DNA from 3 places in the Chelatococcus sp. YT9 genome. Region 1 is predicted to be linked to each of the others. Evidence: predicted binding sites of a transcription regulator. Region 1 holds the regulator's gene; each other region holds the start of a gene.
The links. Region 1 encodes LexA, which represses DNA repair genes until DNA is damaged. Its sites were predicted from a motif close to TGTTCNNNNTGTGTTCNG; they were not measured.
Positions count from the first base shown of each region.

Region 1 (8,012 bases):
AAATACTCAGGCGTTTGGATCGTCACTTTAAGGATTCGGCCGGATTTCCCGCTTGTTTCGAGCCGGTCCGCGTGTTGAGACTGGCTCTGCTTCGGAACAGCCAAAGCCAATTCATGGCCCTGGATCGGCCTGAGGCCTCCTGTAGGCCTTAGGACTCCTGCGCTTTCGCGGCCTTCTCGCGCGCCGCATGGCGGTCGAGCAGCAATTCGCCGCCAATGGCCCAGTTCTCCTTGTCGTAATTCTCGTAGAGAACGGTGACCCACTCCGGCTTGACGCCGAGCGTTTCAACAGCCGCCTCCGTCAAAGCCTTGGCGCCGGCACGCTTGGTGTCGTCCGTGCGGCTGTTCTCAAACTGAATGGTAATGATCATGGTCGCCCCCTCCTGGGCCGGATCGATCGCGACGTCAGTTATCGGAAATCTGTGGGTCGAGCGCGTCGCGAAGCTCGTCGCCAAGAATGTTGAAGGCCAGGATCAGAAGCGCGATGGCGATGCCGGGGCTGAGTGAGACCGACCACGACAAGCTCATGTATTTGGCGCCGTCGCTGATCATGCCACCCCATGTTGGCGATGGCGGCTGCACGCCAAGGCCTAGAAAGCTGAGCGTCGCTTCCAGGAGGATCATGCGGGCGAGATCAAAGCTGGCATAGACGATCACCGCCGAGAGGACGTTCGGCAGGATGTGCTGCACCATGATGCGCGGCGTCTTCACGCCGATCGCTCGCGCGGCCTCCACGAATTCCTTGTTGCGGACGGACAGTACCGAGCCGCGCACCACGCGCGCGAAGCGCGGCCAGCCCGACAATCCCATGATGATGATGAGATTGGTGAGCGAGGGACCAACGACCGCCACCACGGCAATGACCAGGAGAACCAGCGGAAAGGCGAGCTGGATATCGATCAGCCGCAGGATGACCGCATCCGCCTTGCCGCCGTAGTACCCCGCGATGAGGCCCATCGCGACGCCCGCGAGGCCCGATACGAGGACAGCGAAGATACTGACGAAGAGCGTGATACGGGCGCCATAGATGATGCGGGAGAGAATATCGCGGCCGAGTTGGTCGGTGCCGAGCCAGTATCCCGGCACACCGCGCTCCATCAGCGCCGGCGGACGCAGGCGCAGGGTTAGCTCCTGGGCATAGGGATCATGCGGCGCCAATAGCGAAGGCGCCAGCGCGAACAGAAACCCGATCAAGATGATCAAGAGGCTGAGCTTGGCCGCCTTCTTCGCCACGAGGCGCTTCAGCACGCCGCGCCAGCGGCTTTCGATGGGGGTGGGCTCCGCTGCAGCGACAGGCGGTGACAAGGACATGGCGCCGCCTCAGTTGTAGCTGATGCGCGGATCGAGAACCGCGTAGAGGAGATCGACGACGAGGTTCACGAACACGAAAATGATCGCGAAGGTGAAAACGACTGCCTGCACAACGGGAAAGTCGCGCGCGTAGATCGCTTGGATGGCGAGGCGCCCCACTCCGGGCCAGGAGAATACCGTTTCGGTCACTACGACGCCTCCCATCAGGAGACCGACCTGGAGACCAATAACGGTGAGCACGGGAATGAAGCCGTTCCGCAGGGCGTGGATCCACAGCACGGTGCGCTCACGGGCGCCCTTGGCGCGGGCTGTACGGATATAATCCTGCCGCAGCACGTCGAGCATGCAGGACCGCGTGACGCGTGCGATCAGCGCGACGAGATTGAAGGCAAGGGTCGCGGCCGGCAGAATGAGATTGAGCCAGGAACCGCGTCCGCCCGAGGGCAGCCAGCGCAGCCATACGGCAAAGACAATGATCGAGATGATGCCGAGGTAAAAGCCTGGCAGCGCCTGTCCCATGAGCGTGATGCCGCGAATGGTGATATCGGCGGGCGTATTGCGGCGATAGGCAGCGGCCACCCCCGCCGGCACGCCGATGAAGAGCGCCATGGCCATCGTTGCGGCGGCCAGTTCCGTGGTCGCACCAAGGCGCTCCCAGACGAGGCTCATCGCCGGCTGGTTGAAGCGCAACGAGGAGCCGAAATCGCCCATGAGCCCTTTGGCGAAGAATGTGACGAACTGCTCCCACAACGGCTTGTCGAGGCCGTGCACGGACCGGAAGGCGGCCCTGGCCTCCTCGGTCGCGTTGGTCGGCAACATGAGGTCGGTCGGATCACCGCTTAGACGGGTCAGAAAAAAACACACCAGCATGATGCCGATGAGCACCGGAATCGTGAGGATGAGTCGCTGCACGATGTAACGGCCCATACATAGTTCCCCTGCCACCGTCGCACGTCTTTGAGAGCGACGGATCGCATTTTGCGACCGCTTGATTTGAAGTTGAGACGATCTTATCGGCCATGCTTAAATTCACAAGCATGAATTTCATGATGAACGATATTTCCGATTTAAAATTCACAAATTCGGAAACTGCATGCGCGGCCCCAAGTCATCCGTCCGGAAAGATGGGTGGCAGAGTTCGCAAAGAGAGAGCCTGTTGATCAGCAGAGAGGCGGCATACGGAGCGGCTGAAATCAGCCGCCCGCCTCGGGCGCGTGCTTTCGGGGTTGCGGAACACATAGAGAACAGCTATCGTCGTTCATGATTTGTTTCCTACTTCAGGAGCACAGTATTGAATAGGTGCGATTGCTCCTAAAAACTGATCGATCCTGGTGCTGGATGTGTTGGAAGCGGGCAAACGAAAGGCGGGGGTGGTCACAACATGCTGACGCGCAAGCAGAACGAGCTTCTTCGCTTCATCCACGAGCGGCTGCGGGAAACAAGCGTACCTCCCTCCTTCGACGAGATGAAGGAAGCGCTTGATTTGAAGTCGAAATCAGGCATCCATCGTCTGATCATCGCTCTCGAGGAACGCGGCTTTATTCGCCGGCTTCCTAACCGGGCGCGCGCTCTTGAAGTCATCAAGTTGCCCGATACCGCGATGGCCGCCGTGCCGCGTGGAAAATTCAGCCCAAGTGTGGTGGAGGGGGGCCTGGGACGTGTGCGCAACCTGCCTCCTGCGGCAGAAACCGATGCGCCAAAAACGATTTCGGTCCCGGTGATGGGGCGGATCGCCGCCGGCACGCCCATCTCAGCGATCCAATCGCGCAGCAACACACTGGCCATTCCGGTCGAAATGCTGAGTGCCGGCGAGCATTTTGCTCTTGAGGTCCGCGGCGATTCGATGATTGAGGCCGGCATCCTTGATGGCGACACGGTCGTTATCCGGCGCCAGGACATGGCGGATACGGGAGACATCATCGTTGCCCTGATCGATGATGAGGAAGCGACGCTTAAACGCCTGCGGCGCCGTGGCTCCTCGATCGCGCTTGAAGCGGCTAACCCGGCTTATGAGACGCGCGTGCTCGGCCCTGACCGGGTTCGGATACAGGGCAAGCTCGTCAGTCTTCTGCGTCGCTATTGAGGGGCGCCCTCTCCTCTCCCTCCTCGTTAGCCTCCGGTGCCGCATCGAGAGGATCGAGACTTTGGTGCCTCGAGGATGATGCAGCGGCTGGCGTTTTTGGGTCGGGTGGACGGCCCGCGGGCTGGGCCGGTTTGCCACCGGTGATCCAGGGACGCGATGCGGTGGAGAGCGCCTGAATTCGGCTGAAGCCGGCGCTAAGTGGATCCTCTACGAGCATGATGGCACCGCTGCGGTCGAGAATGGACCGGTCGATGATAGTGGCGGCCTCGCAGGTGCGTGGCGCCTGCAGCGGGCTCACGATGACTGCAGCACGTCGGCAATCCTCCGGGAAGGCACGTTTATCACGCACGAAGGCGATCATCTGACCGCTCTTTAAACGTGCGGTGCAGCCGAGCCGGTCACAGTGTGTGGCATGGCGCAGGGAAGGATCGTCGATAGCCCGCCCGTCACCGTCGGCTCGCAGCCACTGCTCCAGCACAAAGCCCGACGGCTTGCCGAGGACGATGAGCCGGCTGTCGGCGGCGCGCAGGGCGAGGCCGCTCGCGCCACGATCAATGTAAATGTCAGGAGGCTGTGCGCCGTGCGCCATCGCGAGCCCGATTACCGCGGGACACAGCGCAAGCCAGCGCAAGGCTGTTGTCCATAGGGTGATCCAGAGGATGGCGATGACCATCAGGCCGAGAGCGCCTACACCGAAAGCCGGCACGACCACGCGCGAGCGTTCGAGCTCGGCGACCGCGCGGGCGGATGCCAGCACCGGCACTGTGGCTTGGCCGATCAACCACCAGACCGGCCGGTCGAGCTCAAAGAAAGACGCAAAGACGCCGAGCACCGAGAGCGGCATGACCGCAAGCTCGATCAGCGGGAGCGCCATCGCGTTCCCGAGCAGACCAAACGGGTTGAGCGTCTGGAAATGATAGGCGCTAAACGGCGCCGTGGCTATGGTCGCGACCGTAGTGGTCGTGGTGAGCAGAAGCGCCCACCGCCCAACCGACCGCAGGCAGCCATAGCTGCCAGATGAAGGATCTCCGCCGACAAGGAGCCCCGTGGGCTTGACAGCAAAGGCGATCATGCCGGCGACAGCGGCGAAGGACATCTGGAAGCTAGGCCCTAGCAGGGCTTCAGGGCGCAGGGCGAGGCATATGAGTGCGGACAAGGCGAGATTGCGCATCGACAGTGCGGGTCGGTCGATCAGGATCGCGCCCATCATGACAATCGTCATCACGAGAGACCGCTGGGTCGCGACTTCCGCGCCGGAGAACAGACAGTAAGCCGTGGCTCCAAGCATCCCGATGACAGCAGCGATCTTCTTCACGGGCCAGGCGAGCGCGATCGCCGGCCACAGCGAGAGCATGGCTCGCGCGGCCCAGAACAGGCTGCCCGCAGCGAGCGCCATATGAAGCCCGGAGATCGATACGATGTGGTAAATGCCGGCTGCGCGCAAGGCATCGTTGACCTCCTCCGTGATCAGTCCGCGCTTGCCCGTAACGAGAGCCGCCGCAAGGGCTCCCTCCTGCCCGCCGGAGGCGTTGGCGATCCGCTGGGTCAGGGCATTGCGGGCAACATCATTGGCAATGGTCAAGGTGGTCCAGATATCCGGCGCTTCCGGCGGGGCCCGGATAGACACCTTTCCGACGAGCGAGCCGACAGCGCCAAGTTCGGCGAAAAAGGCATCTTTAGCGAAATCATAGCCGCCAGGGCGCGCCGCAGTCGGTGGCGGCAGCAGGCGGGCGGTCGCCTCGATGAAGTCGCCTGCCTTGACGCTAGCACCCGGCCGAAGGGAAACGCGCACCTGGGCCGGGCGCGCATGGGCTGCGAGATCTCCGAGGGTCGCGACCCTGACGACAATGCGAGGTCCCGCCGGACGCTCCTCGACGTTGAGAACGAGACCGCCGAGCTTGGTGATCACCGGTCGGGAGAGCACCGGCGCGCTGACGGTGCGCGTACGCCATGTCGCGGCGGCAAATCCCGCCATGACGGCCGCGACCGCGATCGCCACGCCCGACACCCGGCGATAGCGGCACGTAAGGGCCGCCGCGAAGACCGCGATGACGGCTCCCACTGCCGACGGCCATAGGGAGGGCTCTGCATCCGCCAGAAAGTACAGAATAATGCCGGCGCCGAAGGCAACGGGCAGCCAGAGGAAGGCCCGCCGTCTCTCGGCCTCCAAGGCGAGGAGATCCCGAAGCACGCCTCGCGCTTGGTCGGCGGTGAAGACATGCCACCCCGGCAGCAGGCTGCCCACCGCCGGACGCGGCGGTCGGCTATCATCGGCGACAATGATCGCGCGGCTCTTTTGGCGGGCCATACGTGCGAAACGCTCTGGGGGACGGCTGGCTACGGGCCAGATTGCAACGGTCGGGTTCTGAAATGCAGAAACGCAAGGAACGAACAAACACGTGATCGGCCGGCAAAAGCGCCGGCCTTGAAAGCACCGGAACGTGAAACATATTCCCGGACGCACAGCACCAGATCGGCCGCCGCCGGCGGAACTAGAAACAAACCAGTGGAACGATGGCCTCCGGTGAGGGAAAGAGCTTCTTACCCCCGGCCCGGCATCATGCTAAACGACGCCCGACCGTCGGCGGAAGCGAGTTCGAACCGCCACGGTCATCGCTTTGGCACAAGAGAGCACATATCTGAGATGACCGGAACCGTCGTTACGCGTTTCGCGCCTTCGCCGACAGGCTTCCTGCATATTGGCGGCGCCCGCACGGCCCTGTTCAACTGGCTCTATGCCCGCCGGAACGGCGGCAAGATGCTGTTGAGAATAGAGGACACCGATCGCGAACGCTCTACGGAAGCGGCCATCGCCGCCATCCTCGATGGCCTGAGCTGGCTCGGGCTCGATTGGGATGGCGATGCCATTCACCAGTTCTCCCGCGCGGCGCGGCACCGCGAGGTCGCTGAAGATCTGCTCGCGCGCGGACGCGCCTATTACTGCTATGCGACGCCGCAGGAACTCGAGGCCATGCGCGAGGAGGCTCGCCGCGAAGGACGACCGTTGCGCTACGACGGGCGCTGGCGGGATCGTCCCTCTTCGGACGCGCCGGCCGGTGTCAAGCCCGTGATCCGGTTGCGCGCGCCGACCGAAGGTGAGACCGCGATCGATGACCAGGTGCAGGGCCGTGTCACTTGGCAGAACAAAGATCTGGACGATCTCGTTCTGCTGCGGTCTGACGGCACGCCGACCTACATGCTTGCGGTCATCGTCGATGATCACGACATGGGTGTCACGCATATCATCCGCGGGGACGACCATCTGACCAACGCCGCACGGCAAAAGCAGATCTACGAGGCACTTGGCTGGGACGTGCCCATCATGGCCCATATTCCCCTGATCCATGGGCCAGACGGCGCCAAGCTCTCGAAGCGTCACGGCGCGCTCGGTATCGACGCCTATCGCTCCATGGGCTATCTGCCGGCCGCGTTGCGCAATTATCTGGTCCGCCTCGGCTGGAGCCATGGCGATCAGGAGATCTTTTCGACCGACGAGATGATCGCGGCTTTCGACCTGGGCTCTATCGGACGCTCTCCCGCCCGCTTCGACTTTGCGAAGCTGGAGAACCTCAACGGTCACTACATGCGCAGCGCCGACGACGAGGCCCTCGTTCGGGCTCTGGAAGATATCCTGCCGGAGCTCGGGCCGGCGCGCGGCCTCGGACCCACGTTGCCTCCCGACCTACGTGAGAAGCTGCTCGCGGCAATGCCGGGGCTCAAGGAGCGTGCCAAGACTCTGGTTGAACTGCTTGACAGCGCTTCTTTTCTCTACGCGTCGCGGCCCCTCGTTTGCGATGACAAGGCAAAGGCTCTTCTCAATGCGGAGGGTAAGGAGCGGCTCGCGCTGGTGCTCCCTGCTCTGGAAGGGATCAACGATTGGAGCAACGACACCACTGAGGCCGCGGTGAGGGCGACGGCCACCGAAGCGGGGCTGAAGCTCGGTCAATTGGCCCAGCCGCTGCGTGCCGCCTTGACCGGTCGCGGAACCTCACCGGGTCTCTTCGATGTCATGACAGTCCTTGGACGTGATGAAAGTTTAGGCCGTATCCGCGATCAGCTGCCCTGAGCCATTCCGACAGCTTGAACGATGGTCGTGGATGAGCTAGAGCATGTTCGGGGCGGGCTGGGATCTCGATGGATACTGGCATCAAGCCATTGATTCCGCGTGATTTCTTATCTCGCGGAGTCAATTGCAGATCCAAAATGGGCCGAAGACCCACCAGGGTGGGTCAGGAACGGCTCGACATTCATTGCCGTTGAGCTTTTATGACTTTCATGGGCAAGGGCATGAGATTGAACGTGATCGTTGCACGTCACGACGTTTCCTGCGCTAACCTTTTGAAATCTGGCGCACTCTCGAGCGTGGATCACTTCCTCCAAGCTCGTGCATGCGGTCTGGCTGTGACGGCTTCGCTGCGTTTGAGCAGAAGGATATATCCATGAGCGACAAGGCAATCACCTTGACTGTTGACGGAAAGGGCATCGACCTTCCTGTAAAGGACGGCACGATAGGCCCTAGCGTCGCCGATATCGGTGCCTTGTACAAACATAGCGGGATGTTCACCTACGATCCGGGCTTCTCCTCAACGGCGAGCTGCGAATCCGCCATCACCTATATC
Region 1 covers NZ_JAHBRW010000001.1:4,057,943-4,065,954, reverse strand. The annotation lists gene KIO76_RS18780 (tautomerase family protein) at 149-454, opposite strand; gene KIO76_RS18775 (ABC transporter permease) at 405-1,310, opposite strand; gene KIO76_RS18770 (ABC transporter permease) at 1,320-2,237, opposite strand; gene lexA (transcriptional repressor LexA) at 2,692-3,393, shown strand; gene KIO76_RS18760 (ComEC/Rec2 family competence protein) at 3,371-5,701, opposite strand; gene gltX (glutamate--tRNA ligase) at 6,038-7,459, shown strand; gene gltA (citrate synthase) at 7,833-8,012, shown strand, end outside.

Region 2 (8,012 bases), 2.4 Mb from region 1:
ATCATCGCCGCCGAAGAGCTGTGTGATCCGGAAGAATTGGCGCGGCTGCGCTCCTATCTCGACAAGCAGCTCGACAATCTCCAGGGTGTAGTGGCGCGGCTCGCGAACCGCCTGCAGCGGCGTCTGCTCGCGCAGCAGAGCCGCTCATGGGAGTTTGATCTGGAGGAGGGCATGCTCGATCCCGCGCGCCTCTCGCGGGTTGTGACGGACCCCTTCCAGCCGCTGTCGTTCAAGCGCGAGAAAGACACCGATTTCAAGGACACCGTCGTCTCACTGCTGATCGATAACTCGGGCTCCATGCGTGGGCGACCTATCACGGTTGCAGCCACCTGCGCGGACGTGCTGGCACGCACACTGGAGCGCTGTGGTGTCAAGGTCGAGATTCTCGGGTTCACGACGCGCGCCTGGAAAGGCGGACAATCGCGTGAGTCCTGGTTGCAGAATGGCAAGCCCGTCAACCCTGGGCGGCTGAACGACCTGCGCCACATCATCTACAAGGCTGCCGACGCTCCCTGGCGCCGAGCGCGCCGGAATCTCGGCCTTATGATGCGGGAAGGCCTGCTTAAGGAGAATATCGACGGCGAAGCGCTTGATTGGGCCCATAAGCGCCTTCTCGGCCGTCCGGAGCAACGACGTATCCTGATGGTCATCTCCGACGGCGCCCCGGTTGACGATTCCACATTGTCCGTCAACCCCGGCAACTATCTGGAGCGGCATCTCCGGCACGTCATCGCCGAGATCGAGGAGCGCTCGCCCGTGGAGCTCATCGCCATCGGCATCGGCCACGACGTCACGCGTTATTATCGGCGCGCCGTCACGCTTGTCGACGCCGAGGAACTCGGTGGCGTCATGACGGAAAAGCTGGCCGAGCTCTTCGAGGAGAAGCCCGCTCCGAAGCGTGGAGCCGGTGTGCGTGCACGCCGCTCGGCCTACGCCTGATCGCAAGCCATGCAACTACGATCGCCCGCATGGCTGGCCACGAACCGCTCCCTGCGGATCGGTCTCGCCATGCTGGCCGTCGCGGTCGCCGTGCCGCAGGGCGCGGCCATCTCGGAGGTTCTGGCGAAAGGGCCAGAGCCGATTGCGATCAACGCAACGGCAATCTCCGCTTTCACAGGCAGCGCACCAGATCGGCAGCGCTTCGGCCGCCTGGAATTCCGCGGCGGTTTGCAACTGCGGTCCCCTCACCCAGCCTTCGGCGGCTTTTCCGGCCTGGCGCGATCGCCCGACGGGCGGCGTCTCACCGCCATTTCCGACAAGGGTTATTGGCTGAGCGCCGATGTCATAGAGGCCGGTGGGCGGATGGTCGGCCTCGATCGCGCCGTCATGGGCCAGCTCCCCTCGCCAACCGGCCGGCCACTCGCTTCCACGCGCTCCTACGATACCGAAGGCCTCGCGATGGCAGGCCCTGTGGCCTATATCCCCGTCGAACGCACACATGAGGTGCTGCGCTTCGATTGGGGTCAGGAGGGGCCGCGGGGCCCGGCCAAATCCGTGCCGCTGCCACGCGAGGTAAAGGCGCTCGGCCGGAACAGAGGCCTTGAATCGATTGGTGTCGCGCCCCCCGGAAGTCCTGTTGCGGGCGCCGTGGTGAGCATTGCGGAGGAGCCTCCGCGCGCCGGAGGGCCAGACGGCTTCATCCTCACCGGCTCGCGAAAAGGCACCTTCAGCGTCGTCCGCCATGATGGCTTCGCCATCACCGACATGGCATTTCTGCCAGGCGGCGACCTTGTACTGCTGGAGCGCCGCTATGTGCCGCCCTTCAGCCTCGCTACGCGCTTGCGCCTCGTGGATCGCGCCGCGGTGCGGCCCGGCGCCGTCATCGATGGGGAAATCCTGCTGACGGCAGATCTTGCCGCCGAAATCGACAACATGGAAGGGCTGGCCGCGCACCGGAACGCCGCCGGCGAAACCATCCTCACGCTGATATCAGACGATAATTTCTCGATGTTCCAGCGCTCCCTGCTGCTGGAATTCGCCCTGCTGCCGCCAGAAACCGCATCGATCGCGCCGCCGGTAAAGGCGCAATAGCTGAAACACGACAACGATTTGCCGGCGTTCACCCCTAGAAATCCGAACGTTGCAACCGGGGAGGATGTGCCGCCCTCGCAGCAATTCGGCACAAGCCTATCAGCCCGCGCTGCGCTGGAACCGCTCCGCCGGAAGCACAACGTTGAGTAGCGCGCCATAGGGCAGCAGCATGAGCAGCGCCATCGCCACCTTGACGACGAAATCGCTTACTGCCCAAGCCACCCAGACCGGCGCGGTCACCACAAAGCCGGCGATGCCGTATGTCGCGACATCCGTAACGTCACCGGCGAAGGCGAGCGTGAAGAAGAGCGCGGTATCGATCGCCGAGCCCACGAGGCTACCGATCAGCGGTGCACGCCACCAGGCAAGGCGTCGCAGATTGTTGAACACTGAGATGTCGAGCAGCTGACCGACCAGGAAGGCCGTGCCCGAGGCAATCGCAATACGCGGGCTCGCCGCCGCGATGGACGCGATGACTGCGATGATGAAGCCGACGATCACCAGCCGGCGCGCGAGCTTCGGCCCATAGCGCCGATTGGTGAGATCGGTGATCAGGAACGAAACGGGATAGGTGAAAGCACCCCAGGTGAGATAGTCGGCAAGGCCGAAGGGCGTGAACGGATATTGCACCGCCACGTTGGACAGGACGACGATGGCCGCCATCGCCGTCACGGGCAGCCAAAGCCGCGATACAAGGCTCGTGAATGTGCGCGTGCTGTCCATCGGCTCAAACCACCCTTTCGGCATCATGACCCGCGGCAGACGGGCCGGGATGCAAACAGCAAAAATCGCGCCGACGACGTCAGCGCGATCATCTTGCAGCAAAGCCCAGAGGCGTAGAAGCTTCCCAGCCTCAGCCGGCAGCCGCTTCCGTCTGCTTCTTGGCGATTTCGCGCTTCAGGACACGCAGGTTCTGAGCCAGCTCCGTCTCCGGCGCCTTGGCGAGGAAGGCATCAAGCCCACCACGGTGCTCCACCGAGCGCAGGGCCGCAGCCGAGATGCGCAGCTTGATGCCGCGGCTCAGCGCTTCCGACTGAAGGGTCACATTGACCAGATTCGGAAGAAACTTCCGCTTGGTCTTGCGATTGGAGTGGCTCACGAGGTGACCAGACAGAACGGCCTTACCCGTGAGTTCGCAGCGGCGCGCCATGACGCTTAGTCCTTAACTTGGTTGGTGCACTCTTGCAAAGCTAACAGCAGCTGGTCCCGACCTCAGCCGGGCCAAGAGGCGCCGATGTCTGAATGAAAGTTGCGCGTGTATAGTAGATGTGATCAGGCACCGTCAAGGATCCTGCGCGATTTCGTTGCGATCGGACGCAAGATGCGTCACGATTCGAACGGATTTTCATCCGACAAAGGCGAGCGATTCGGCTCGCGGCGGGTGCCGACATGTGAGATCGCGGGATCCCGGGTGTCGCGCGATGGAGAGTGCAACAGTATGATCCGGCGTTGGAAAAGCAAGGCTGGCTATGCGGCGAGCGGCTTTCGCCGGGCGATGCTCGGGATCTTGGCGCTCGCGCCACTCCCTGCGAGCGCCGCGTCGATCGAGGCCAACTACGATATTTCCCTGCTCGGCCTGAAAATCGGGGTCGCCGCCATCAAGGCTGACGTGCTGAAAGATCAGTATAAACTCGATGTCTGGTCGCAGCTCACGGGCTTGGCTGGCGTCATCACGGGCGGCAAGGGGGCGGCCACGTCGACCGGCAGCATCTCGGGCGACCGCATCGTGCCCACGACCTTCGCCGTGACCACGGCCAACTCGGAAAAGTCGATAACTGTCCGCATGGCTTTGGCCGGCGGCAGCGTGCAGGCCGTCGAGATCAAGCCCCCGATCGAACCGAGACCGGACCGGATCCCGGTGACCGAGCAGAACAAGCGCGGCGTGGTCGATCCACTTTCTGCCTTGCTGATGCCGGCGTCGTCCCGGAACGCGTCGAGCGAGGCCGCCTGCAATCGCACGATTCCTATCTTCGACGGCGCCACGCGCTTTGACGTGAAGCTGTCCTACGCTCGCCAGGAGACTGTGCGCAGTCCAACCTACTCTGGCCCCGTTTCCGTATGCCGGGCGCGCTATCTGCCCATCTCTGGCCATCGGGCCGACCGGACAGCCACCAAATTCATGGAAAACAACAAGGATATGGAGGCGTGGTTGATGCCCGTCGGCGAAGACCGCGTTTTCATTCCCTATCGTATCTCGGTGCGCACCCCACTCGGCACGACGGTCATCGAGGCCACCCGCGTGAATGTGAACGGCAACAATCCTCAAATGCCGGTCCGCGCGCGGAACTGAACAAAAGGCAAGGTCCCGCGGGAGCCGCTATAGGCAGCTGGCTGGCAACTCTCCGGCAGCCACGGCGATGCGCGGCCGCGATAAGCACCGAGAACATTCGAGGCCATCTCACGCTTCGCTGCGTTCTCAAGTCAGCCTAACCAGTCGATCGTCGTGTGATACCTGTATTTAGCTTGTGTCTATTCAGCACGGTAACCACTATATTTCGTGTGAGAACGAAACCTGATTCTGCAGGAGTCAGCGATTCGGCCGCGATTCGTTCTAGACTCGTTCCAATGCATAAATTCAGCCGCGCTTTACGTATCGATGTGATACAGAAGGCGAGCCACATCGTTCAGGGCCGTTGCGGGAGTTGCGGTCACGGCGTTTCCGTCCAGTCTCTACGGCATCGGGTTTCATGGTTTCATCCCTGACGGCAGCACGGTCGCTCTCACCGCAGATGCGGGCGCGCGGTGTGACCGCGGTTCTCGGCCCCACCAACACCGGCAAGACACATCTCGCTATCGAAAGGATGGTCAGCCACACCAGCGGCGTCATAGGCCTGCCGCTGAGGCTGCTCGCGCGCGAGGTTTATGGTCGGGTGGTGGAGCGCGTCGGCGCTGATGCCGTCGCGCTCGTCACCGGCGAGGAAAAGATCAAGCCGCCTAGCGCGCGCTACTGGGTCGCCACCGTCGAGGCGATGCCCAGCGATCTCGATGTCGCGTTCTGCGCGATCGACGAGATCCAGCTCGCTGCAGATCTTGACCGAGGTCATATCTTCACGGACCGGCTGCTCAACCGCCGCGGCTATGCGGAAACGCTGATCATTGGCGCCGCTACCATGCGTCCGCTGGTGGAGACGCTCATCCCCGGTGCCAACATCGTTTCACGCCCGCGCCTGTCGACGCTGACCTTCACCGGCGAAAAGAAGATCACGCGGTTGCCCCCGCGCTCGGCCATCGTCGCCTTCTCGGCGGAGGAGGTCTACACAATCGCCGAGCTGGTGAAGCGCCAGAAGGGCGGCGCTGCCGTCGTGCTGGGCGCGCTCAGCCCGCGGACGCGGAACGCGCAGGTCGCGCTCTATCAATCGGGCGAGGTTGACTATCTCATCGCCACCGACGCCATCGGCATGGGTCTCAATCTCGAGGTCAACCATGTCGCCTTCGCCGGCGACCGCAAATTCGACGGCTTTGGCTTCCGCCAGCTGAATCCCGCGGAATTCGGCCAGATTGCGGGACGGGCGGGACGCTATATGCGGGACGGCACCTTCGGCACGACCGGACGTTGCCCTCCCTTCGACGCGGAGCTGGTGGAAGCGCTGGAAAGCCACAGCTTCGACCCGGTCCGTGTGGCGCAATGGCGTAATGCGGACCTCAACTTCCGCTCGCTCGGCGCCTTGCAGGCGAGCCTGGCCGTTCTGCCGACCGAGAAGGGGCTGACTCGCGCGCCACTCGCCGACGACGTGAATGCGCTCGAGATCGCCTCTCGTGATGACGACATCCGGCGGCTCGCAACCGGAGCTGAAGCCGTCTCACAGCTGTGGGAGGTCTGCCGCATTCCGGACTATCGGCGTGTGGCGCCGGCCGCGCATGCCGATCTCATCGTGACGATTTACCGTGCGTTGATGACCCAGGGCGTGATAGCGGATGACTGGTTTCGTCGGCAGGTCGCGCTGGTGGATAGGACCGATGGGGATATCGACACCCTCTCGGCCCGCATCGCGCAGGTGCGAACCTGGACCTTCGTTGCCAACCGTCCCGACTGGTTACGTGATCCTGAGCATTGGCAGGAGGCCACCCGTCAGGTAGAGGACAAGCTGTCGGATGCTCTGCATGAGCGTTTGGCGAGCCGGTTCGTTGATCGGCGGACCAGCGTACTCATGCGGCGCTTGAGAGAGAATGCGATGCTCGAAGCGGAAGTGACCGCCAGCGGCGACGTCCTGGTCGAAGGCCAGCATGTCGGTCGGCTGCACGGATTTCAGTTTGCCCCAGATCCCCAGGCCGATGGCCAGGAGGCCAAGGCATTGAGGGCGGCGGCCCAGAAGGCCCTCGCTGGCGAGATTGAGGCCCGTGCCGAGCGCTTTTCCCAGGCGCCGGACGATACCTTTGTCCTGGCCAACGATGGCACCATCCGCTGGATGGGCGAAGCTGTCGCCAAGCTCGTGGCGGGCGACAAGCTGCTCACCCCGCGCTTCAGGCTGCTGGCGGACGAACAACTGTCCGGGCCGCCGCGCGACAAGGTGGATGCGCGTCTCCAGACCTGGATCAAGGCGCATATCACCAAGCTCCTCGGCCCGCTGATCGCTCTCGAGGAAGCCGCCGACATTCCCGGCATCGCCCGCGGCATCGCCTTCCAGATCACCGAGGCGCTCGGCGTTCTGGAACGCGCCCGCGTCGCGCAGGACGTAAAGGGGCTGGACCAGGACGGGCGCGCGGCGCTCCGCCGCTACGGCGTGCGCTTCGGCGCCTACCATCTTTATTTGCCGCTGCTGCTGAAGCCAGCTCCGCGCGGCCTCGCAGCCCAGCTCTGGGCGTTGAAGCATGGCGGGCTTGATGTGAAGGGCCTCGACGAGATCCCCCATCTCGCCGCTTCAGGCCGCACGTCTTTCCCAGCTGACACGGAAGTGCCGCGCGGGCTTTATCGCGCCGCCGGTTTCCGCGTCTGCGGCGGCCGCGCCGTCCGTATCGACATCCTCGAGCGCCTGGCGGACCTGATCCGGCCGGCGATTGGCTATCGCCCGGGCACGACCCCTGGCGAGCCTCCGGCTGGCGCAGCCGACGGCGACGGTTTCGTGGTGACAGTCGGCATGACGTCGCTCGCCGGCTGCTCCGGTGAAGACTTCTCATCTATTCTGAAATCTCTCGGCTACGTGGTCGACCGGCGCCCCGGCCCGGCCATCACCGTCCCGCTGGTACCGGCTCCCCAGCTCATTCGCCCTGCCGCGGAAGGGGCATCGGGTGCCGAGGCGGCTGCTGAAGCCGCCGCGCCCGCGCAGGCCGAGGCCCCGGACGCGGGGACCGGAGAGGCAACCGTTTCAGTCGATGAGACCGAGCTGGCGGCCGATATGGCGGACGCTGCCTCCGTCGCCGAAGCCGCCGACAGCCCGAACGATACGGCGTCCATGCCACTCGCGGCAGAGGCCGACGAGCAACCCGCGGCTGAAACGGCCGTAGAGGCCGCTGTTGAGGCGGAGGCAAGCGTCACCACGAATGCGATGGCCGAGGTCGAGACAGATGCTGCGGCGGCGGAAGCGACGGCGGCCGAGCCGGTCACCGCGGAGCACGCGCCTGTGGCCGAGGCTGCGCCTGCGCCGGAGGACGAATCAGCACAGGTAGAGCCGGCCGCGGTCGAGCCGACAGAGCCTGAAATGATCGAGGTGTGGCGGCCGCACCGCCAGAATCACCATGCTCAAGCGCGCCGGCGCAATGACCGCGCACCCGGCGAAGGGCGTTCAGACCGACGGGCTGGGGAGCGCAATCAAGGCCAGGGGCGACGTGCTCCACAGGGAGAAGCGGGCACAACCGTTGCCCAAGACGGGCAATCCCGCGAGGGACACTCCCACCGGCAGCAGCGCGATAATACCAGCGGCGATCGTCCGAAGCGCGACTGGAAGGCGAAAGCTCCCAATCGCGAAGGTGGGCGCGAGTTCGGCAAAGGTGAGTTTGGCAAGGGCGGCAAGCGCGGCGGCGGCTCTTTTGGCAAGGAAGGCGGA
Region 2 covers NZ_JAHBRW010000001.1:1,660,505-1,668,516, reverse strand. The annotation lists gene cobT (cobaltochelatase subunit CobT) at 1-939, shown strand, start outside; gene KIO76_RS07470 (esterase-like activity of phytase family protein) at 949-2,031, shown strand; gene KIO76_RS07465 (queuosine precursor transporter) at 2,131-2,754, opposite strand; gene rpmB (50S ribosomal protein L28) at 2,885-3,181, opposite strand; gene KIO76_RS07455 (DUF3108 domain-containing protein) at 3,470-4,321, shown strand; gene KIO76_RS07450 (helicase-related protein) at 4,719-8,012, shown strand, end outside.
Region 2: the regulator LexA is predicted to act here: its motif matches at 4,579-4,596, upstream of KIO76_RS07450 (helicase-related protein).

Region 3 (8,012 bases), 1.1 Mb from region 1:
CCACCTGCAACAACAATCATCTGCCGGGCTTTCTGGCCAAGGCTTCAGAGATCAAGGCGAAGGGCATCGACGCCATTCTTGTCACCGGCGTGAACGACGTCTTCGTGATGGGCGCCTGGGCGAAGGCGACGGGCGCCGAAGGCACTATCGAATTCTTGTCGGATGGCAGCGCGGAATTCGCGACCGCTATCGGGCTCGCCTTTGATGGCAAGGGCTTCGGTCTCGGCACCCGCTCCCAGCGCTACTCGATGGTCGTGAACGACGGTGTCGTCGAGCAGCTCAATGTCGAGGAAACGGCTAGCAAGGCCGAGACTTCCGGTGCAGAGGCGCTGCTCGCCCAGCTCTGAGGCGTCGGCCTTCGTTGTCCGAAGGGCCGCGCACGGCTCGTAGCACTGGATCTTGCGCCTCCGGACTTCGCCCGGGGGCATTCTCTTGGTCCGGGCATTTTCTCGCGGGACGCCCCAGGCTTGACGTTGGACGGCGCTAAACGGCCAGTGCGGCGAGAGATAAGGCCTCGGTCTCCGCATCGGAGGAAGGCTTGAGCGGTGCGAAGCTCATCCGGTGGAACGGGCAGGGACCGTGGGTCGCGATGGCGGCGCGATGCTCTGCCGTCGCGTAGCCTTTATGGCGGGAGAAACCATAGGCCGGATAGCGGCCGCATAGCCGCTTCATCATGCGATCGCGCGTGACCTTGGCGACAATCGCCGCGGCGGCGATCGACACGACATTGGCGTCGCCTTTGACGACAGCCTCGACCTCACAGGGAGCAGGTGGGCGATCAATGCCGTCGACCAGCGCCACCATGGGCGCTACCGGGAGCGCGGCTAGCGCGCGAGACATGGCGCTGAGCGTCGCCTGGCGAATATTCATCACGTCGATGCCGCTTGCTGAGACGCTGGCGATGCCGACGTGGCTCGTTGTGACGATGATGTCGTGCAGGCGCTCGCGTTCCGCGGCATCCAATATCTTCGAATCGGCCAAGCCGTCGGGAATATGGTCGGGGTCGAGAATGACGGCTGCGACCACCACGGGCCCCGCCAGCGGCCCGCGACCCACCTCATCGACCCCGGCCACAGGCCACAGCCCCCGGGTCCGCAAGCGCGATTCGCGATCATAGGTCGGTCCGTCCGGCATGACGAGCGGCAGGGTGATGCTGTCGGGGGTCACGGGTTGAACAGCGGACGAATCGGAGCGACGGGGACGTTTCATGCCGCCATGGTGCGCGCTACGCCCTAAGTCTCAAGCATAAAATCCCCGAACTGCTGAGCAAAAATGCCGCTGAGCGGAGTGGCAAGGAAAACGGCCGCCCATAAAGGCGAGCCGCAAGGCTGAACAGTCCCGATCAGTCCCAAGCCAAGCGGAGCCACACGGACCGGGCCAAACGGAGGCTTGGCGTAGATCGCCGCGAAGCGAGCTGCCCTCAGGCCGGCAACGCAACGAGCCCCCGCTCATCCAGCGGAAAATAGGGATTGTAGGCGACCTCCCAGGGATGGCCATCGGGATCGGCGAAATAGCCGGAATAGCCGCCCCAGAACGTCTTCGCCGGTTTCTTCAGAAGGAGGCCACCTGCCGCGACGGCGTTGTCGACGGCTAGGTCCACGTCCTTCTCGCTCGCGAGATTCTGGGCGAGCGCGAAACCGCCGAAACCCGGTGGCGTCGGTGCAAGGCCTGCATCTTCCGCCAACCGCTCGCGCGACCAGACAGCGAGGACCAGATTATCGAGCGCGAAGAAGCTCACATCGTCCGTGCTCGCTTCTTCCGACCGGCGCCAGCCCAGCCGCTGATAGAAGCTTGTGCTGCGCGCGATATCACTGACCCCCAGCGTAATCAGGCTTACCTTCGGGGCGAGCTGTTTCGGCGATGTCATCATGTCCTCCGCGCATTTTAGCGGCCCTCGATCAGAACAGACTGAGTTGCTCCGTCGCCGCTTTCGGCGGCGTGAACAGATCGGTCCGCAGCCGCCTGCGCTGCTTGTTGAAACCGATCTTCGACGCCGCGACCTCGAAGCGTCGACCGATCATCCAGGCGTAGGGTCCGCTGCCGACCATGCGATCGCCCCAGCGCGCGTCATATTCCTTGCCGTTGCGCGTGGACCTTACGAGCGACAATACATGGCGCGCTTTCCCGGGATGATTGGCGATAAGCCAGTCGCTGACGATATCCTTGATTTCAAGGGGCAGGCGCAACAGTACATAGCCGGCCTCACGGGCCCCGGCCGCGTGGGTGCGCTCCAGGATGGCCTCGATTTCCGCCTCGTTGATGGCGGGAATGATGGGCGCGACGAGAACTGTGACCGGTATCCCGGCGGCAGCCAGGCGTTCGATCGTCTCGAGGCGCTTCGATGGCGTAGCGGCGCGGGGCTCCATGCTACGGGCGAGTTTTGAATCGAGGGTCGTCACCGAGATGGCGACCTTGGCGAGCCCCTTCGCCGCCATTGGCGCGAGGATGTCGATATCGCGTGTGACGAGGGCTGATTTCGTGACGATGCCGACGGGATGATTCGTCTCGGCCAGCACCTCGAGGACGCTCCGCATGATGCCGTATTGCCGTTCGATCGGCTGGTAGGGATCGGTATTGGTGCCGATCGCCAGCGTCTGGGGCTGGTAGCCTGTCGCTGCCAGCTCCCGCTTCAGGAGGGTCGCTGCTTCCGGCTTTGCGAAGAGCTTCGATTCGAAATCGAGGCCGGGTGACAAGCCCATATAGGCATGCGTCGGTCGCGCGAAGCAGTAGACACAGCCGTGCTCGCAACCCCGATAAGGGTTGATCGAACGGTCGAACGAGATGTCGGGCGAATTGTTGCGCGTGATGATTCGCCGTGCCTTTTCAATGCCCACCTCGGTCTTGAAGGGCGGCAGTTCGTCGATCGTGCCCCAGCCGTCGTCGACATCCTCGCGCTGAATGGGCTCGTAACGCGCTGCGGGATTTGTCACCGCGCCGCGTCCGCGACGGCGCTCGCGCTCGATGGCTTGGTCGTGCTGGCCGGGCAGGGCGCTGAACGCCGGGTCCCGGCGTTCCAACTCCTCCTGCGAGGGTTCGCGCGGCATCACACGAGGCTTGCGTGAGGGTCGCTTCGCCCGCGCCGCTAGTTCCTCGGGCAGCGGCGATTGGACACGCGCGCTGGCAGTCGATGAAAGGCCCTTGATCAAGGCTCGCTGAGCCATGATGATCCCTCTATGACTTCAATCTATAATCCCCAGTATGAGAACAAATAGCGAACATTGCAAGCTGAGCCGTGTGCGTTTCGCGAGCTCGTTCGGCAGCGTGCCCCGTATCCTCAGGTCGTCGGAATGATTTCGGCGGTGATTCGCGCGGAGGGCGACGTCGAGGCGCTCGCGTTTACGCTTGCAGCGCTCGTTCCCGCCGTCGCTGAGGGCGTTCTTCGCGATGCCGTGATCGTCGATGGCGGTAGTGATCCGCAGGTACGAGACCTCGCAGAGGCTGCGGGCACCGCTTATGCGACTTGGCGTGACGGCGGTGCTTCAAGGGGTAGCGCGTGGCTGGCCGGTGCTGACGCTGCGCGCGGGCCCTGGTTCCTGCTGCTGACCGCTGGCGACGTGCCGGGGCCTAACTGGATCCCGGCAGCAGATCGTTTCATCCGTTCCGCGGGTAGTGATGGTTCCGCGCTGTTCGACAGCGAGACCGGAGGAATATGGAGGCTGGCCAAGGGCCTGATGAGCGGGGCCAAGCGACGGCGCTACCTGGCGAGCGGCATGATCGTGCCGCGCAGCGCGATTGAGCAGGGCTATGCCGCTGCCTCGAGGATGCAGCGGTTGCCAGTCGGCTTGCAACGACACACCGCTTGATCGCCTCTCATCGGCGCCCTCGGCCAAGCTCGTCCGGCCAAGCTCGGCCGGTTAAGCCTGCGACGCTTGCAGTGAATCGAGCGTGCTGCGCAGGGCGCGGAAATCGCGCCACGCGAGCTTCTTCTGCAGAGGCTGGCGCAGCAGATAGGCGGGGTGCAAGGTGGCAAGCGCGCGGATCGCGCGGGTGCCGGTGTGGTATTCGACCCATTTGCCGCGGCTGCGCAGGATACCCTCCTTGATTGCGAGGAGCGCCTGTGCCGACGGACCCCCGAGGCAAACCAATATATCGGGATCGCAGAGCTCGATCTGCCGCTCGATAAACGGCCGGCAGATGGCGGCTTCCTGAGGCGTCGGCGTGCGGTTTCCCGGTGGCCGCCAGGGCACGATATTGGCGATATAGACGCTTTGCCGATCGAGCCCGATGGCCGCGAGCATGCGGTCCAGAAGCTGGCCGGACCGACCGACAAAGGGCAGGCCCTGGAGGTCTTCCTCGCGGCCGGGCGCTTCGCCGACCAGCATGACACGCGCCGAGGGATTGCCGTCCGCAAAAACGAGAGATTTTGCCGTGCGCTTGAGCGCGCAGGCCTCGAAGGCGGCCAGTCGGTCACGCAGTTCGTCAATGGTGCGCGCGCCCCGGGCTGCGCTCCGGGCTGATAGGGCCGCTTCGTCGGCTGTTTCCGCACCCTGCGGAAACGCCGATACAGCGGCACCCCTGGGTGGTTCCGCCGGTGCTCGTGATACGACGGCACGCTCGGGCGCCGGCGGGCGATCGTCCTCGACCCTGCGGGCGCGCTGTTCCGTGCGCGCGGCCGCCTCCGCCGCCGTATCTGCAAACCGGTCGTGCGGCTCCTCGTCGAGCGCGAAGTCGATGCCGGCTTCGACATAAAAGTCGAGCAACGCCTCGAGCGCCCGGGCATCGTAAGTATCGAAGGTCATGCCTGATGATACGTCGGTGTCCGCCGCCGGCCAAGAAGCGATCGCCGCAGATTGGCTTCGTCAAGGAAGGGTCCCATCGCGAGATCCACGGCATGAGGCATTCAGTCGCAGTTTGCGCGGTCGGGCTGCCACTTTGCGAGAAGCCCGCCCGCTATGCTTTTGAAAGACTCGAAACTATGCGAGTTCTCGGGTGGGGACGTGTTGCGAAGGCAATGGCGTCACCTGTCGGGGCCAACATGAGCCGATTTTATCCGATTTGCTCATGAGGTCATGCGTCAAGTGATTGAAGTTATTTGTTGTTCCGTCGAAAGCTGCCCGCTAGAGAGGCAATGCGGGATCTCGATTGAACTGAACCAGGCTGGATGGGGTCGACGAACCACATCCGCAACGAAGAGCGAGGAACGGACGCATGGAGCTGCCCGAGCGCGAGGGAATGGACTACGACGTCGTCATCGTGGGCGCCGGCCCGGCGGGACTGGCGGCAGCCATTCGTTTGAAGCAGCTCGCGGCCGAAAAGGGCCATGAGGTTTCCGTCGTCGTCGTGGAAAAAGGCTCCGAGGTCGGCGCCCATATCCTGTCCGGCGCCGTGATCGACCCTATTGGTCTCGACAAGCTCCTGCCCGGTTGGCGAGAGGATCCGGAGCGGCCGCTGACCACTGAGGTGACGGCCGACAAATTCTATTATCTCGGTCCGGCCGGTGGCGTGCGGCTGCCGAATTTCGCCATGCCGCGGCTGATGAACAATCACGGTAATTTCGTCGGCTCGCTCGGCAATGTCGCGCGTTATTTGGCTGCCCAGGCGGAAGCGCTCGGCGTCGAGATCTATCCCGGGTTCGCCGCGACCGAGATCCTGTACGGGGAAAACGGCGAGGTCACCGGTATTGCCACCGGCGACATGGGGGTCGGCCGCGATGGTGAGCCGAAGGCCGACTATACCAGGGGCATGGAACTCAGGGGCCGTTACACGCTGTTCGCGGAGGGTGCGCGCGGAAGTCTCACCAAGCAGCTCCTGAAGCGCTTCGGCCTCGATGAGGGTCGCGATCCGCAGAAGTTCGGCATCGGCTTGAAGGAATTGTGGCAGGTGAAGCCGGAGCGCTTCCAGCCCGGCCTCGTACAGCATTCCTTTGGCTGGCCGCTCGACAACAGCACTGGCGGCGGCTCCTTCCTCTACCATTTCGACGATCATTTCGTGACGGTCGGCTTCGTGGTGCATCTCAACTACCAGAACCCGACACTGTCGCCCTTCGATGAATTCCAGCGGTTCAAGACACATCCCTTCATTCGTGAGGTGTTCGAGGGCGGCAAGCGGATCGCCTATGGCTCACGTGCCATCACCGAGGGGGGCTGGCAATCCGTGCCGAAGCTCACCTTCAAGGGCGGCGCGCTCATAGGCTGCGCCGCGGGCTTCGTCAATGTTCCGCGTATCAAGGGCAGCCATAACGCCGTGCTGTCCGGCATCCAGGCCGCCGACGAGGCTTTCGCCGCGCTGGCGGATGGTCGTGGTGGGGATGAGCTCGCCGGATACGAGAACGGCTGGCGCACATCGGCTATCGGGCGTGATCTCAAGCTCGTGCGCAACGTCAAGCCGCTATGGTCGCGCTTCGGTACGATGATGGGCGTGGCGCTCGGCGGCGTCGACATGTGGACGAACGAGCTCTTCGGCTTCTCGGCCTTCGGCACGCTGAAGCATGGCAAGCCCGACTATGCCACCCTGAAGCCGATCGACCAGGTCAAGCCGATTACCTATCCGCGGCCGGACGGGGTCGTCTCGTTCGACAAGCTGTCATCGGTGTTCCTGTCTAACACCAACCATGCGGAAGACCAGCCGGTCCATCTCAAGCTGGCCGACCCCGGCATCCCCGTAAACTCCAACCTGCCGCTCTATGGCGAGCCCGCGCGGCTCTATTGTCCGGCAGGCGTTTACGAAGTGGTCTATGATGACGAAGCGAACCGCAAAGACCCGCGCTTCGTGATCAACGCGCAGAACTGCGTGCACTGCAAAACCTGCGACATCAAGGACCCGGCGCAGAATATCACCTGGGTTCCGCCCGAAGGCGGCGGTGGCCCTAATTACCCCAACATGTGATGACAAAAGGGACGGGAGCGACAGCACGGCGCCTTGCCCCCACCCGCCAAAATCGTCATGCTGCTCGCGTCATAGAGTCCCGAGCCCATTGGGCGTCCGATTTCGGAAAAGTCACGTGATCAGATCGTCGGCGCGTCGGCGCCTTGCTGTCATTGCTTCCCTTCTTGTCGCGAGTGCGGTGGCCGTGCCGCTGCCGGTATCGGCCGCCCGGTCAGCCGAGAAACCGGTTGTCGCGATCGAGTTTCCCGAGGCGCAAAGCCTGGAGGGCAATTTTCTCGCCGCGATCGTCGCGGGGTCAGCGCGGGATACCGGTGCGGCTGCCGTGTATTTCCGCGAAGCCCTGCGGGATGATCCGCGCAATGCGGAACTCGTCGAGCGTGCCTTCGTCGCGTTCCTGGCCGATGGAGACATGCCGGAGGCCTTTCGCGCTGCTCAGCAGATCGTGAAGCGTGAGCCGAACAATGGGTTGGCCCGGCTGGCATTGGGCGTGAAGGCGCTCGAGGCCAAGCAATATACGACCGCGCGGCGCGAACTCATGCGCGGCGGCCGTGGTTATGCCAATGACATTACGGCAACGCTCCTCTCGGCCTGGGCCTGGGCGGGTTCCGGCAACCTGAAGCGGGCACTCGAGACTGTCGACCGCCTGAAGGGCGAAAGCTCCTACAATGTGTTCCGCGACTATCACGCCGGCCTGATCGCCGCCATGCGCGGCAATCCGAAGGAAGCCGAGAGCCGGCTGTCGGCTTCCTACAATGCGGAGCGCACGACACTGCGGGTTGTCGATGCCTACGGGCGGCTGGAAGCTGGCCAGGGCCGCAAGGACAACGCCGTTGCCGCCTATGAAGCTTTCGAGAAGCTGATGCCGCGCCATCCGGTGGTGCGCGCAGCCCTCAAGGACCTCAACGCTGGCAAGGCGCTGAAGCCGCTGGTGGTGACGCCGCAGCAAGGCGCCGCGGAAGTGCTCTATGGCCTGGGTGCGGCGGGCAATAGCCAGGGTGATGAAGTCGCCGCGATGATCTATCTGCGGCTCGCCCTTTTCCTCGACCCGAATCACGATCTCGCAAAGATCACGCTCGGCGACATCCTGGAACGACTGAAGCAGTATGAGCAGGCCATCGAGGTCTACAAGTCCTTGCCTGCTGATTCGCCTCTGAAGCCCCACGGCGAGGTGCAGGTCGCTCTGTCCC
Region 3 covers NZ_JAHBRW010000001.1:2,949,895-2,957,906, forward strand. The annotation lists gene KIO76_RS13540 (peroxiredoxin) at 1-347, shown strand, start outside; gene rnhB (ribonuclease HII) at 484-1,209, opposite strand; gene KIO76_RS13550 (VOC family protein) at 1,421-1,867, opposite strand; gene KIO76_RS13555 (PA0069 family radical SAM protein) at 1,899-3,044, opposite strand; gene KIO76_RS13560 (glycosyltransferase family protein) at 3,288-3,803, shown strand; gene KIO76_RS13565 (uracil-DNA glycosylase) at 3,855-4,739, opposite strand; gene KIO76_RS13570 (electron transfer flavoprotein-ubiquinone oxidoreductase) at 5,149-6,825, shown strand; gene KIO76_RS13575 (tetratricopeptide repeat protein) at 6,941-8,012, shown strand, end outside.
Region 3: the regulator LexA is predicted to act here: its motif matches at 3,201-3,218, upstream of KIO76_RS13555 (PA0069 family radical SAM protein).